2 regions of the Arthrobacter sp. YA7-1 genome follow, and region 2 is predicted to be linked to the other one. Evidence: predicted binding sites of a transcription regulator. Region 2 holds the regulator's gene; the other holds the start of a gene.
What was found. Region 2 encodes LexA, which represses DNA repair genes until DNA is damaged. Its sites were predicted from a motif close to TCGAACANNTGTTCGA; they were not measured.
Positions count from the first base shown of each region.

Region 1: the regulator LexA is predicted to act here: its motif matches at 4,521-4,536, upstream of ruvA (Holliday junction branch migration protein RuvA).

Region 1 covers NZ_CP110114.1:2,217,346-2,224,774, forward strand. Annotated here, with positions in the region: gene OIT41_RS10440 (M3 family metallopeptidase) at 1-220, opposite strand, end outside; gene OIT41_RS10445 (type 1 glutamine amidotransferase) at 267-1,019, opposite strand; gene OIT41_RS10450 (Mur ligase family protein) at 1,016-2,311, opposite strand; gene pdxT (pyridoxal 5'-phosphate synthase glutaminase subunit PdxT) at 2,412-3,113, shown strand; gene OIT41_RS10460 (YebC/PmpR family DNA-binding transcriptional regulator) at 3,117-3,872, shown strand; gene ruvC (crossover junction endodeoxyribonuclease RuvC) at 3,917-4,495, shown strand; gene ruvA (Holliday junction branch migration protein RuvA) at 4,599-5,243, shown strand; gene ruvB (Holliday junction branch migration DNA helicase RuvB) at 5,236-6,312, shown strand; gene yajC (preprotein translocase subunit YajC) at 6,503-6,886, shown strand; gene secD (protein translocase subunit SecD) at 6,996-7,429, shown strand, end outside.
Region 2 covers NZ_CP110114.1:1,555,959-1,563,387, reverse strand. Annotated here, with positions in the region: gene priA (bifunctional 1-(5-phosphoribosyl)-5-((5-phosphoribosylamino)methylideneamino)imidazole-4-carboxamide isomerase/phosphoribosylanthranilate isomerase PriA) at 1-484, opposite strand, end outside; gene OIT41_RS07325 (hypothetical protein) at 532-690, opposite strand; gene hisH (imidazole glycerol phosphate synthase subunit HisH) at 692-1,447, opposite strand; gene hisB (imidazoleglycerol-phosphate dehydratase HisB) at 1,444-2,070, opposite strand; gene OIT41_RS07310 (histidinol-phosphate transaminase) at 2,114-3,232, opposite strand; gene OIT41_RS07305 (LysM peptidoglycan-binding domain-containing protein) at 3,324-3,683, opposite strand; gene lexA (transcriptional repressor LexA) at 4,042-4,791, shown strand; gene OIT41_RS07295 (ATP-dependent DNA helicase) at 4,814-6,877, opposite strand; gene hflX (GTPase HflX) at 6,870-7,429, opposite strand, start outside.

The DNA.
Region 1 (7,429 bases), 660 kb from region 2:
AGGCTGCCGCTGCACGCTCCAGCAGCCGGCCGGAGCGTTCCATCGCCACCGCCGTGTTTTCGAAGGATGCAGGCTCCGGATTGTCTACGATGGACTGGATCTCGGCCAGATGCTCAGCGAGGCCCGCTTCAACAGCTTCGGCGTAGTGGTTGTCCTGGATCGTTGCGAAGGGCGGCAATCCGAAGGGAAGGGTGCTCGGCTCCGAGAGAGGGTTCGTCATGAAGCAACCCTTTCATGCGAGGTCCCCGCCCACAACGCTTTTCGTGTTAGCGCGGCCGCCGCGCCGCATGTTCGCGCGCGAGGCGGGCAAAGTCGTCGTCGGGCGTTCCGGGGACGAAAGCACCGTACTTGCGTTCGACGGCGGTCCGGATCAGGAAATCGGCGATGGCAGGATTCTTGGGCAACAAGGAACCGTGCAAGTAGCTGGCAACAACATTCCGGTGCCTGGCACCCTCGTGGTTGTCCTTGCTGTTGTTGCCGGCACCTTTGGACACGGTGCCGAGGGGCTCGACATCGGGGCCCAGCGAGGTTTGTCCGCTGTGGTTCTCGTAGCCGAGGATTTCCCCGAACTCGGACGAGGTGAGGGTGACATTCCCGATGAGGCGCTCGTCGGTGCCGACCGTCTCGACGTCAAGGATGCCGATGCCCGGGATGACAGGGCCGCTCTTCGTCTTGAAAAACTTGCCGAAGAGTTGGTAGAGCCCGCAAATAACCAGCATGGGCGTTCCGTCCTCGGCCATCTCGCGGAGTTGCTCGGCGCGTGCCTGGAGATCTTCCTGGATGACTACCTGGCCGCTGTCCTGCCCGCCGCCGCCCACAATGAGGTCGACGTCCTCGGGAAAGTCGTCACCCACGTTGTATTCAAGGAGTTCAGGCGTGTAGCCGTGCCAGAGCAGGCGCTGCCGCAAGACGAGCGCGTTTCCCCAGTCCCCGTAGATGTTCATCTCACGGGGGTACAACTGCAGGACCCGGATGGTGCCCTTGCTGGCGTGGGGGGCGGTGTCTTCGGCCGGGGTCATGAGACCACCTCTACTGTGGTGATTTTGGAGAGTTCGCGCCGGATGGCCAACATCGCGGTGTAGGTGCAGAACACGCGTTTGGGCTTGCCGGCCGAGCCCCGGATGAATTCAGCCAAGGCCGCAGGGATGTCGGTGTTCACTGAACCGAAACGGACCTCGTCGTATTGCAGGCGCAGGGCCATGTCGTAGGCACGGACACCGGTGAGTACTTCGACGCCATCCTCGCGCAGGGAGTCGAACTCAACGTCCCAGAGCCAGGACATGTCGCGGCCGTCGGCGTAGTTGTCGTTGATGGCGATCATGGACGCGTAGCCCTTCGCCGGGAAGGACTTGAGGCCCAGGCGGAAACCACTCGGGTTCTTCACCAGGACCAACTCAAGAGGCTGGCCATCCACCGTCAGGCTTTCCCCACGGCCGAACGCCGGAGCCACCTCGGAGAGCGCCTTGACGAGCTTCGCGGCATCGCCGGGCCTGCCGCTTGCCCCGGTGATGCTCCTGGCGAGCACCAAGGCGGCGGCTGCATTGAAGATGTTGTAGACGCCGCGGAGCTTCATGTGGGTCGCGACGCGGGTTCCGTCGAACTCGAAGTCGGCGTCGTCGGCACCCACCCGGCGGAGTACGACGTCGGCCTCCGGGGAGGCGGGCACGTCACCGAGGGGGCTGGTTCCCGGAGCCGCGGCCCGCATGTCGTCGTCGTTCGGGAAGGTGCTGCGGAGCGATTGGTCCAATCCGAAGTAGAGCACCTCGGGGCCGCTGACGGCTGCCGCGATACGGGCGACCCGGGGATCCTCGCGGTTCAAGACCACGGTGCCTGTAGTTCGCTCGGCGATGCGCTGGAGAAGCAACGCGGTGGCGTCGATTTCGCCGAAGCGGTCCAGCTGGTCCCGCAGGACGTTGAGGAGAAGGCAGTAGCGCGGCGGCACTTTGTTCACGAAATGCACGGCATGTGCCTCGTCGAGTTCCAACACCGCGACGTCGGCGTCCAGCCTGCCGCGCCAGTCCACCTCACCCAGGAGCGCAGCTGCCACTCCCCGGGTGAAGTTGCTGCCCGTCCGGTTGGTGAAGACCTTGAGGCCTTGGCTTTCCAGGAGTTCCACGACCATTTTGGTGGTGGTGGTCTTGCCGTTGGTCCCGCTCACCACGGCCACACCGTGGGGGAGCGAGGAGAGCGTCCTCTGCATGAAGCCGGGGTCGATCTTCTCGACCACGAGGCCCGGCAAAGCCGAACCCCCTCCGCGAAGCCGGGACACAGCACGGACCAGCTTGCCGAGCGGAACGGTGAACGAAAACATGCTCTGTAATATATCCCAGTTGGTGCATAAACCACGTGCCGCAAGCCTGCGGTGCCACCACGGGGCGAGGCCTGCAGCGGCGGCGCATTATGATGGTCGAATGACCAATCCCCCTTCCGAGGCGTCATCAAGCGTGGGCACCGGCCTGCGCATCGGCGTCCTCGCACTACAAGGCGATTTTCGTGAGCACATCCACGCCGTCGAAGCGGCCGGCGCCACCGGCGTCGGCATCCGGCGTCCGGCGGAACTCGACGACATTGACGGCCTCATCATTCCCGGCGGCGAGTCCACCACCATCGACAAGCTGGCGCGCATCTTCGAACTCGCGGATCCGATCCGTAAGCAGATCGCGTCCGGGCTGCCGGTCTATGGGTCCTGCGCCGGAATGATCCTCCTGGCAGACGACATCGCAGATCCCGCCACGGACCTCGCCGGGAATCCGCAGCAGACTTTCGGCGGGTTGGACATCACGGTCCGCCGCAACGCGTTCGGCCGGCAGCGGGAGTCTTTCGAAACCGACCTTGACTTCAAGGGCCTCGAGTTCAGCGCCGGCGAGTCCGGCGTCGACCCCGTCCATGCCGTCTTCATCCGGGGACCATGGGTGGAGCGCGTCGGTCCGGGCGTCGAAATCCTTGCCCAGGTGGAACCGGGAAAAGCCAGCCACACGGACACTTTGCACGGGTTGGCTAGAATTGTTGCAGTGCGCTCAGGTCGGTTGCTGGCCACCTCCTTCCACCCGGAAGTGACTGGGGAGAAGCGCGTGCATGAATTGTTTATTCGAATGATCAGAGGGGAAGTTTAAAGCATGTCAGGCCACTCGAAATGGGCGACGACCAAGCACAAGAAGGCCATCCTCGATAGCCGCCGGGCCAAGTCGTTCGCCAAACTGATCAAGAACATCGAAGTCGCGGCCCGCATGGGCGGACCGGACCTTGCCGGCAACCCGAGCCTGGAACTAGCCGTCACCAAGGCCAAGAAGACGTCGGTCCCCGCTGACAACATCGACCGCGCCATCAAGCGCGGAGCCGGGCTGACCGGCGAAGTGGTCGACTACACGGAAATCATGTACGAAGCCCGCGGCCCGCAGGGTTCAGCCCTCCTGATCGAGTGCCTCACGGACAACAAGAACCGTGCTGCCTCCGAGGTCCGGCTGGCCATCTCCCGCAACGGCGGCACCATCGCCGACCCCGGCTCCGTGAGCTACCTCTTCTCCCGCAAGGGCGTCGTCAACCTGCCCAAGAACGGTCTCAGCGAAGACGACATCCTGATGGCCGTGCTCGACGCAGGCGCCGAGGAAGTCAAGGACAGCGGCGACAACTGGGAAATCCACTCGGAACCCACCGATCTGCAGGCCATCCGCGAAGCCCTCACGGAAGCCGGCATCGAATACGAGACGGACGAAGCTGAATTCGTCCCGTCCATGCAGGTACCGCTTGACGTCGACGGTGCCAAGAAGTTCATGAAGCTCGTCGACGCCCTCGAGGATCTCGACGACGTGCAGAACGTCTACACCAACGCGGACATGAGCGAGGAAGTCCAGGCTGCGCTCGAAGCCGAATAATGCTTTTTGCGACATAGCCTGACAACCAGCAGGGAGGCCCGGACTTGACTCTTCGCGTACTAGGAGTCGATCCGGGCCTCACCCGTTGCGGCATCGGAGTGGTCGACGTCGAACGGAACAGGCGCGCCACCATGGTGGCCGTCTGCGTCGTGGGAACCTCCCCGGAACAGTCATTGGACCAGCGCCTGCTGGTCATCGCCAAGGCCATCGACGAATGGCTGGACCTGTACAAGCCAGACGTTCTTGCGGTCGAACGGGTCTTCTCCCAGTTGAACGTCAGCACTGTCATGGGCGTGGCCCAAGCGTCCGGGGTGGTCATCGCGGCGGCAGCGCGGCGCGGCATCCCGGTGGCGCTTCACACGCCGTCGGAAGTCAAAGCCGCCGTCACGGGAAGCGGCACCTCCAACAAGGAGGCGGTGACCAAGCTCATCACCAAGATCCTGCGCCTGGACGCCCCGCCCCGTCCGGCCGACGCCGCGGACGCGCTGGCCCTCGCCGTCACGCACGCGTGGCGGGCCGGGAGCGGCGCCGCCGTTGCCACCACCGGACCGGGGAGCAGCGCGCTCACGCCGGCCCAGCGGGCATGGGCGGAAGCCGAAGCGAAAGCGCGCCGCGGCCGGTAATTGTCAGCGGCCCTTGCTAGGGTATTCGTAGATATGTTCGGATAGCCCCCGCGTGTTGGATGCAAGCGCAGCATGCACGGGGCAGTACTTCAGGAGCCGGGTCTTGATCAGTTTTCTCCGCGGAACCGTGGCACACGTCAGTCTCTCCACGGCCGTCATCGATCTCAACGGCGCCGGAATGAGCGTCTACGCCACGCCCCAAACCCTCAGCCACCTGCATGTCGGCGAGGAAGCGAAGCTGTTCACTTCGTTGATCGTCCGGGAGGACTCCCTGACGCTCTTTGGTTTCTCGAACGACGACGAACGGGAAGTTTTCGATGTCCTGCTCAGTGTGAGCGGTGTGGGACCGCGGCTGGCCCTCGCAGTCCTCGCCGTCCATGAGCCCGAGGCGATCCGCGTCGCCGCCCATTCCGGTGACGCCAAGTCATTCACCAAGGTGCCGGGCATCGGCCCGAAGGTGGCCGGCCGGATCGTCCTCGAGCTTGCGGGCAAGCTCGTACCCCACGGCACCGCTCCGGGGGCTGCCCCCGCCGTCGCCGCCGAGTCCGCGTGGAAGCCGCAGGTGGTAGCTGCCATGACGAGCCTCGGCTGGTCGGAAAAGGACGCCGCCGGGAGCATCGACAAGGCTATGGCCGATTCCCCGGAACTCGCCGACGCCGGCAACGTCGCGCAGATCCTGCGAGCAACCCTTCGCTGGCTTGGGCAGGACGGCGCCCGAGCCGGAAACCGGGTAGGCAGCCGTGGCTGAGCAATCCCTCGTTACCGGGGGAGAGGAACCCGAAGAGCGCATCATCGAGGCAGCACTGCGCCCGAAGAACCTCCACGACTTCGTGGGCCAGCACCGCGTCCGCAAGCAACTCTCGCTCGTCCTGGAAGCCTCGAGGATGCGCGGCCGCAGCGCGGACCACGTCCTGCTGTCGGGCCCTCCGGGGCTCGGGAAGACCACGCTCTCCATGATTATCGCCGCCGAGATGAACGCTCCCTTGCGTATCAGCAGCGGGCCGGCCATCCAGCATGCCGGAGACCTCGCGGCCATCCTCTCTTCGCTTTCGGAGGGTGAAGTCCTCTTCCTCGATGAAATCCACCGGATGTCCCGGCCCGCAGAGGAAATGCTCTACATGGCCATGGAGGACTTCCGTGTGGACATCGTGGTGGGCAAGGGCGCCGGCGCCACTGCCATCCCGCTTGAGTTGCCGCCCTTCACCCTCGTCGGGGCCACCACGAGGGCCGGATTGCTGCCTGGACCGCTGCGTGACCGCTTTGGTTTCACAGGGCATCTGGAGTTCTATTCCGTTGCGGAGCTCGAACTGGTGCTGCGCCGCTCGGCCGGACTGCTAGATCTCAAGGTCAATTCCGCCGGCTTCAGCGAGATCGCGGGCCGTTCCCGCGGAACTCCGCGCATCGCCAACCGGCTGCTGCGCCGCGTCCGGGACTGGGCTTTGGTTCACGGCATCGAACAGATCGATGCGCGTGCAGCCTCCGCGGCGTTGGACATGTACGAGGTGGACCAGCGTGGATTGGACCGCTTGGACCGTGCCGTGCTGGAAGCGCTGATCCTCAAGTTCAACGGTGGCCCCGTGGGGCTCTCCACCCTTGCAATCGCCGTCGGGGAAGAGCCGGAGACTGTGGAAACGGTCGCTGAGCCGTACCTGGTGCGCGAAGGCCTATTGGGCCGGACGCCGCGCGGCCGGATCGCCATGGCGTCAGCATGGACGCACCTTGGATATGCGGTGCCGGCAGGAGTGTTCGGGCAGGATCCCCTCGCCCTGTTCGAGGACAGCGAAAACGGCGCTGAAAGCATCGACACCGGCCGATAGCACGATCCATTCAGCTTAACCCTCTAGACTGGTATGACACTCGGCACGTTCGAGTCCTTGGTTCTGTGCCCGCCCGTCGGAGCATTGTGCGGCCACGCGGGCGAAAGCTCCACGGCCGCCGGATCCACCGGGCAGACATGGCCGTGAAACCAAAAACGTAAGTAAAGAACGGAACTTCCCTGTGGATCCAATGACAATCCTGCTGTTTGCCATGCTCGGCGTCTTCATCTTCATGATGTTCCGCCGCAACAAGAAGACGCAGCAACAGCAGGCCAAGCTGCAATCCCAGTTCGCCCCCGGCGTTGAGGTCATGACCAGTTTCGGCCTGTTCGGCCGAATTGTCGCGATGGACGACGCTGAGAACAAGGTTGTCCTTGAGCTGTCACCGGGCAACCTCGCCACGGTGCACCGCCAGGCCGTTACCAAGATCGTTGAGCCTGTCGAGGAAACCCCGGTTGACGTCCCGGACGACGCGTCGTCGCTGACGGCCGCTGATGCCGAGGCGTCGGCATCCTCGGAAACCCCGGAGGAAACCCTCAGGCGCCTCAACGACGAGGGCAAGAAGGACAGCTAGCCCGTACCCGCTCTACAAGCGGGAATAGCTCTACGGCAATGAATCGCCGCCGGCCTGCGCTCACAAGTGCACGTCGGCGGCTGTTCCGTCATCAACAGGAAGATCGAACATGGCACGAACCGGCCACAAAAATGCAGCCCGCAGGGTGCTGATCTGGCTTGTCGCAATATTCGCTGTACTGACAGCAGTCCTCGGGGGCGGCGTCATCACCGGTCACGCAAGCTGGGCTCCCAAGCTTGCGCTTGACCTCGAGGGCGGCACGCAAATGATCCTCGCGCCCAAGGTCGAAGGATCCACCGGCATCAACGAAGAACAGTTGAACCAAGCCGTTGCGATTATCCGACAGCGCGTTGACAGCTCCGGCGTTGCCGAAGCGGAAATCACCACGCAGTCCGGCCGTAACGTCGTGGTGAGCCTTCCCGGGACGCCAAGTTCGGAAACCCGTGCCTTGATCCAGGCATCTGCCGACATGAACTTCCGACCGGTGATCACCACCGGCGATCCTGCTCCCGTTCCGGTGGCATCGCGGACGCCTGATGCCAG
Region 2 (7,429 bases):
CAAGGCGGGCGAGCACTTCCCAGAGATCCCCGCCTTCCTTGGTCCAGCCCCGGCCTGCGAGGGTTGTGCCGCGGACGTCGAGCCCGACGGCGATCTTGTCACCGAAGCGGCCGATGGCCCGGCGTGTCCACTCGGGGTCCTCCAACGCGGCGGTTCCCAGGTTCACGCGGGCGACGCCGAGCTCGAGTGCGCGCTCAAGGGATTCATCGTCGCGCAGTCCGCCGGACAACTCCACCTTGACGTTCAGCTGGGAAACAACCTCGGTGATGAGACCGGCGTTGTTGCCGCGGCCGAAGGCGGCGTCGAGGTCCACCATGTGCACCCACTCGGCTCCGGCGTTCTGCCAGTTCAGCGCTGCTTCCAACGGGGTGCCGTAGCTTGTCTCGGAACCGGCTTCTCCCTGAAGGAGACGGACGGCCTGGCCGTCCACGATGTCGACGGCGGGCAGGAGTTCCAGAACTGGCAGTTCGGAGGCGGTGGTCATTGAAGTCCTCGGTGTTTGTGGGGACGGGCGTCAGTTGCCCGGCCGGGTCATTTAGGGGCCAGGGTGAAGAGATAGGCAGCCAGCAGTGCAAGGCCGGCGAGTACGTAGAACGAAAAGGAAACCCAGGCGGGGCGTTTCTGCTGGTGGAAGGAGATACCGCCGCCGACCAGCAGCCCGGCCGTGCCCATGAGAATAACGGACCACATATCAGGCAGTTCCTTCGGCTTCGCTCGCGTGCGGTTGGGACTTAGCCTGTGGACGCAGGCCCTCAACCCAGTTGCGCAGGAGCCGGGCTCCGGCGTCGCCCGACTTCTCGGGGTGGAATTGCGTGGCGCACAACGGTCCGTTTTCCACGGCGGCGATGAAGGGGGCGCCGTGTTCGGACCAGGTTACCTTCGGCGGGGCCATGCGCGGCTGGACGACGTCGAATTCCCACTTCTGCACGCCGTACGAGTGCACGAAATAGAACCGTTCGTGCTCGACGCCGGCGAACAGCTTCGAGCCTTCCGGCACGTCCACCGTGTTCCAGCCCATGTGCGGGACAACGGGCGCCGGCAGGAGCTCCACCTTGCCCGGCCACTCGCCCATGCCTTCGGCTTCGGTTCCGTGCTCGACACCGGCTTCGAACAGCACCTGGAGCCCGACGCAGATACCGAGGACGGGCCTGCCCCCGGCAACACGCCGGCCGATCATACGGATGGCGTCGACTGCCTTGAGTTCGCGCATCACTGTTTCGAAGGCGCCGACGCCGGGGACCAGGAGCCCGTCAGCGTTCAGGACGTCTTCAGGCTTGGCGCTCAGTGTGACTGCCGCACCGGCACGCTCAAGGGCGCGGACTGCCGAGCGGACATTGCCCGAGCCGTAGTCAAGGACCGTTACGGTCGGCTTGCCCTCAGGCGAGACGATGCGGCTGGCGGCTTTCGGATCCACCACGGCGCCATCCTTGAGGATGTGCGTACTCACAGGGCACCCTTGGTGGACGGAATGCCTTCGACCCGGGGATCGGACTCGACGGCGGAACGGAGTGCACGGGCGAATGCCTTGAACTGGGCCTCGACGATGTGGTGCGGATCCCGGCCGGCCAGGACATTCATGTGGAGGCAGATGCCGGCGTGCAGGGTTATGGCCTCAAAGACGTGGCGGGTCAGCGAACCGGTGAAGTGTCCGCCGATCAGGTGGTATTCCTGGCCGGCGGGCTCACCGCCGTGGACCAGGTAAGGGCGTCCGGAGACGTCGACGACGGCGTGGGCCAGCGCTTCATCCAACGGAACCGTGGCCTCGCCGAAGCGACGGATACCGGCTTTGTTGCCCAACGCGGTGCGCAGGACCTCGCCGAAGGTGATCGCAACGTCCTCCACCGTGTGGTGGGCGTCGATGTGGGTGTCTCCCGTCGCCTTGACGGTCATGTCGATGAGCGAATGCTTGGAGAGCGCAGTCAGCATGTGGTCATAGAACGGCACTGAGGTACTGATGTCCGAGACTCCCGTGCCGTCGAGGTTGATTTCAACCAGGACGGAGGACTCACTGGTGGTGCGTTCCATGCGTGCAGTCCGGGCGGCCGCCGTGCTGGCGCCGTTTTCGCTCATTGATATGTCCTTAGGAGGAAGGTGTGGTGGGGCTTGTCCAAGTCTAGGCCGGTGAGGGAGCCTGGCCGTCCAGCAAGGCTTCGAGCGCCTCAAGGAAGGCCGTGGTCTCCGGCTCCGTGCCTGCCGTCACCCGGAGGTGGCCCGGTATGCCGACGTCGCGGATCAGGACTCCACGCTCCAGCAGGCCTTGCCACAGGGCATGGGGGTTTTCGATTCCGCCGAAGAAAACATAGTTCGAATCGGAGGCGGCCGGGGTGAAGCCCATCCGGGTCAACTCGCTGACAATGCGATCGCGCTGGATCTTGATGTCTTCGACGTCGGCCATGAGGGCTTCGCGGTGCCGGAGTGCGGCCAGCGCAGTCGCCTGGGTGATGGCGGAGAGGTGATACGGAAGGCGGACCAGCCGGATCGCGTCGGCGACCTCGGGGGCAGCGGCCATATAGCCGATGCGTGCACCGGCGAGGGCGAAGGCCTTGCTCATGGTCCTGGAGACGATCAGGCGCTCCCGGCCAGGGAGGAGCGTCAGCGCGCTTGGCGTATTATCGTGGGCGAACTCGTGGTAGGCCTCGTCCACGATCACGACTGTCTGGCTTGCTTCGCCTGCCTCGTACACGGCTTCGACAACATCCAGGCCAAGTCCGGTGCCGGTGGGGTTGTTCGGCGAGCAAAGGAACACGACGTTCGGTTTGAGTTCGCGCACCTGCGCGGCGGCCGAGGCTGCATCGAGTCCGTAGTCATCGCCGCGAACACCCGCAATGTATGCGGTGTCGGTGCCGCTGGCCAGCAGGGGGTACATGGAGTACGTGGGAGGGAACCCGAGCGCGGACCGTCCGGGGCCACCGAAAACCTGGAGGATCTGCTGCAGCACTTCATTGGAGCCGTTGGCCGCCCAGATATTCCCGGCAGCGAGGTCGTGGCCAAGGTATTCCGCCAAGGCCTCGCGCAGTTCAGTGAACTCACGGTCCGGATAGCGGTTCAGTCCGGTCGCGGCTGCCGCCACCGCTTCGGTGATGGCCGCCTGGACATCGGCCGGAACGCCATGCGTATTCTCGTTGACGTTGAGCAAAATCGGGACATCAAGCTGCGGCGCGCCATACGGGCTCAGGCCGCGGAGGTTGGTCCGGAGGGGAAGTCGGTCAAGTCGCTCAAGCTGCTCACTCACCATGACAGTTTAAGGTGCCACGGCGGATGCCCTGAAACTGTGACGGCCCTGCGCCCGTTCAGGCGCGCTGCCACCCTGGACGAAAGTGCCCTCAGGTGGCAGGAATGAACAGTTGCTGGCCCGGTACGATGCGTCCGTCCTGCAGGTTGTTCAGCTGGATAATCTCGGCTACGACATCGCGAGGATCCCGGGAAGGCGCCGCCTTCCCTGCAATCCCCCACAACGATTCGCCCATTTGAACCGTGACACTCGTGCTGGACGTGGGCTGTAGCTCGGCGACGGAGTCAGCAGCCTTGGCCGGTGAATTCAGGAATCCCGCCAGACTGAGCAGCGCTGCAACCACGAGCATTGCCGGGAGGCCGAAGAAGACCATACGGCCCCGGCGTGTCAGGTGAAGCCTGCCCGGCGCCGCACTGCGGCCTGGGGTGTGGGTGATGGTGATTGCGGACATGAGCTGAGCCCTTCTGAACAATGCCGCATTCCGGAATCTCTGGGTGCGGCTGCCAATTCTTGCCTTCAGTCAGTGCTTGCGAGGCGATTGTTCGTCCATGTCTTCGAACGAACACCCGGATCCCGCAGCACTTTTATAGAACACATATTCGAACCTTGCTATGACATTTTTAGCACTTATCAACGAACGATGTCGAGACTCGCTAGAACAAATGTTTGATAAACGCCTGTGCCTGCCCTACGTTTGAGTGAAGGAACGAGCACTGAATCAGTGCAACAGGAGGGTCTGACATTTCAGGCCGACAGTCCCGGGAAGCGCCTCAGCGGCGGACGGGCGGAACGGAAGGGCGTTGGCGAACATGGCAGCGAAAGCCACTGGCAGCGGGTCGGCCTCATCGCGGAGCCAGCAGCCACAGAAGGCCCCCAAGAGCCTGACCGTCCGCCAGAAGAAAATCCTGGAGACCATCCAGCGTTCAGTGAACGATCATGGCTATCCGCCGTCGATGCGCGAAATCGGGGACACGGTTGGCTTGGCCAGCCTGTCCAGTGTCACGCACCAGTTGTCACAGCTTGAGAAGCTCGGCTATCTCCGCCGCGATCCCAAGCGTCCGCGGGCGATGGAAGTCCTCATGCCATTGACCTTGGACGGCGGCTCGGTCATTCCCGGCGTCGAGGCTCCGGCGAAACTCCGGAGCGCGGGCGGCCTGGCCGTCACAGAGCTCGCGAGTGCCAGCGACACGGCCATGGTTCCCCTCGTGGGGCGCATTGCTGCCGGTGGACCCATCCTGGCCGACCAGACCGTTGAAGATGTCCTCCCGCTGCCCCGCCAGCTGGTTGGCCATGGCGAGCTCTTCATGCTGAAGGTCGCCGGTGATTCCATGATCGACGCCGCTATCTGCGATGGCGACTGGGTGGTGGTACGGCGGCAGAACGACGCACTCAACGGCGACATCGTGGCCGCGCTCCTGGACGACGAAGCCACCGTCAAGACCTTCCGTCAGCGCGACGGCCACACATGGCTGCTCCCCCAGAACACGCAGTACGAGCCTATCCTGGGTGACCATGCCACCATCATGGGCAAGGTCGTCTCGGTCCTGCGCTCACTCTAGGACGCGCCCGGACGCGCCCGCTTTAAGCCTTGGCCGACTCGGCGTAAAGCCGCTCGAGCGCACCGCGCACCACTGAACGGTCCGTCGTGGGCCAGAAGGGCGGCAAAGCTGCCCGGAGGAAGTTGCCGTAGCGTTCCGTCGAAAGCCGTGAATCCAGTACTGCCACCACGCCCTTGTCCCCCGTTGAGCGGATGAGGCGGCCTGCTCCCTGGGCCAGCCGGATGGCCGCGTGCGTCGCGGACACTGCCATGAAACCGTTGCCCCCGGCCTGCGCGACCGCGCGGGATCGTGCCGTCATCAAGGGATCGTCCGGACGAGGGAACGGGATCCGGTCGATGACGACCAGCCGGCAGGAACCGCCAGGAACGTCGACGCCCTGCCAGAGGGACATGGTGCCGAACAGGCACGTGTCCTCTTCCTCGGCAAACTGCCTGACCAACGCGGCCATGGTCGATTCGCCTTGGCACAGGATGTCCACGTCCAGGCGCGACCGCATCGCGTCCGCGGCGTCCTCCGCCGCACGGCGGGACGAAAAGAGGCACAAGGCTCCGCCGTGGGAGGCTTTGATGAGCTCTTCAAGTTCGTCGAGCGCCTCGGGCGAAGTGCCGCGCCCAGGCTTGGGCAGGTGCTTGGCGACGTACAGCATGCCTTGCTTCGGATAGTCGAACGGCGAGCCGACATCCACGCCGGTCCAGCTCGGGGCGCCTTGGCCAGTCAGGCCAAGCCCGCCGGCGGTGGCCTCGAAGGCAGAGCCAATGGCCAAGGTGGCAGAGGTCAAGACCACGGTGTGGCCTGCGAAGAGACCTTCCCGGAGGCGTCCGGCAACGCTGAGCGGTGCGATGTTGATGAGCGCCGGCGAATCCTCGTCGGGTGCCGTGTAGCCCTGCTGCGGATCGAAGGTGCTGTTCCGGGACAACCACACGACTTCCCGGTTTTCCCGGGCGGAGAGCAGCCGTTCGCACAACTCAAGGATCAGCATGAGCCGTGAGCGCGCGAGCTGGCGTCCGCCGTCGACCGCGTTGGACGAATCCCCCTTCGAATCGGAAAGCGCCGCACGGCACGCTTCCCGGAGCTGGTCCACGCAATCCAGCTGTTCATCATTGAGTCCGTTGGGCAGGAGGCCGGACGGCGCACCGATGATCGCGAGTTCCAGGCGGTCGGCTGCGGCGTTCAGCGCGTCCACGGTGATGGCTGTATGTTTGCGGGCGCTCGAGGCCGCGGCATGGATCATCGCCACCGACAGCTGTCCGGACACGGCTCCCGTCACCCGGTCCTGGAGCTCGTGGGCCTCGTCAACCACTACGACGTCGTACTCGGGCAGCACGGCCAGGCCTTCGAAGGCGCTGACGGCGAGCATCGCATGGTTGGTGACCACGACGTCGGACTCCGCGGCACGGTGGCGGGACAGCTCGCTGAAGCACTCCTCCGCCATCGGACACTTCTGCGCGCCGAGGCATTCCATCGACGTGACCGATACTTGGCGCCAGGCCCGGTCTGTCACACCCGGCATGAGTTCGTCGCGGTCCCCTGTGGTGGTCTTCCCGGCCCACTCGCGCAGCCGCAGGACTTCCTTGCCGAGCTGCGAGGCCGGGCCGCCGATCGCTGCGGCGAGATGCGGGACGCTGGTGTCCTCACCGAGGGAGAACAACTGCCCCTCGGCGGGCTCCTCGCTCGGGAAACCGCCCTCCAGCTTGTGCCGGCACACATAGTTGGCCCGGCCCTTGACCAGGGCGATGCTGACCGGACGTTCCAGCTCCGGATTGATGGTTTCCAGGAGGCGGGGCAGGTCCCGGCCCACGATCTGCGTCTGCAGGGCAAGGGTAGCCGTGGACACCAGCGTGGGCTTGTTGCTTTCCATCGCGTGCGCAATGAGCGGAATCAGGTACGCGAGGGACTTGCCCGTGCCCGTGCCCGCCTGGACCAGGAGATGTTCGCCGGTCTCGATCGCCCGCGCCACCTGCCTGGCCATCTGGTGCTGGCCCGTGCGGTTTTGCCCGCCCATGCCGGCCACGGCTTTGTCCAGGAGTTCGAGGGCGATCCGCTCCCCCACGGTTTCGCCGCGCTCCCCCGCCTCTGGATCAACCATTGCGGACGAACGACTCCAACTCGGCGGCGAGGTTCTCATGGACCATGGCCACCACGCGGGTGCCTTCCTCCTCATGCTCGAGGCTGAGGATTTCGGCGTCGGTGTTGTGCAGCTTGTTGATGAGCTCGCCGCGGTTGTACGGAATCAGGACCTCAAGGCGCACTCCGGGGCGCGGAATGGCCTCGCTGATGGCTCCAAGGAGCTCCGCAATGCCCTGCCCTGTGCGCGTGGACACGACGACGTGGCGTGGCTCTTTCTGCTTGAGCCGCTCAATGACGAACGGATCCGCGGCGTCCGCCTTGTTCAGGACAATGATTTCCGGGATCTTCCGGGCATCCACTTCGCTGAACACCGTGCGGACGGCGGCGATCTGGCCTTCCGGATCGGGATGCGAAACGTCCACCACGTGGAGGATCAGATCGGCGTCGGCCACCTCTTCCAGCGTGGAACGGAAAGCCTCCACGAGCTGGGTGGGCAACGAACGCACAAAGCCGACGGTGTCCGAGAGCGTGTAGCCGATCCCGTCAGGTGTCTGGGCTTTGCGGACCGTGG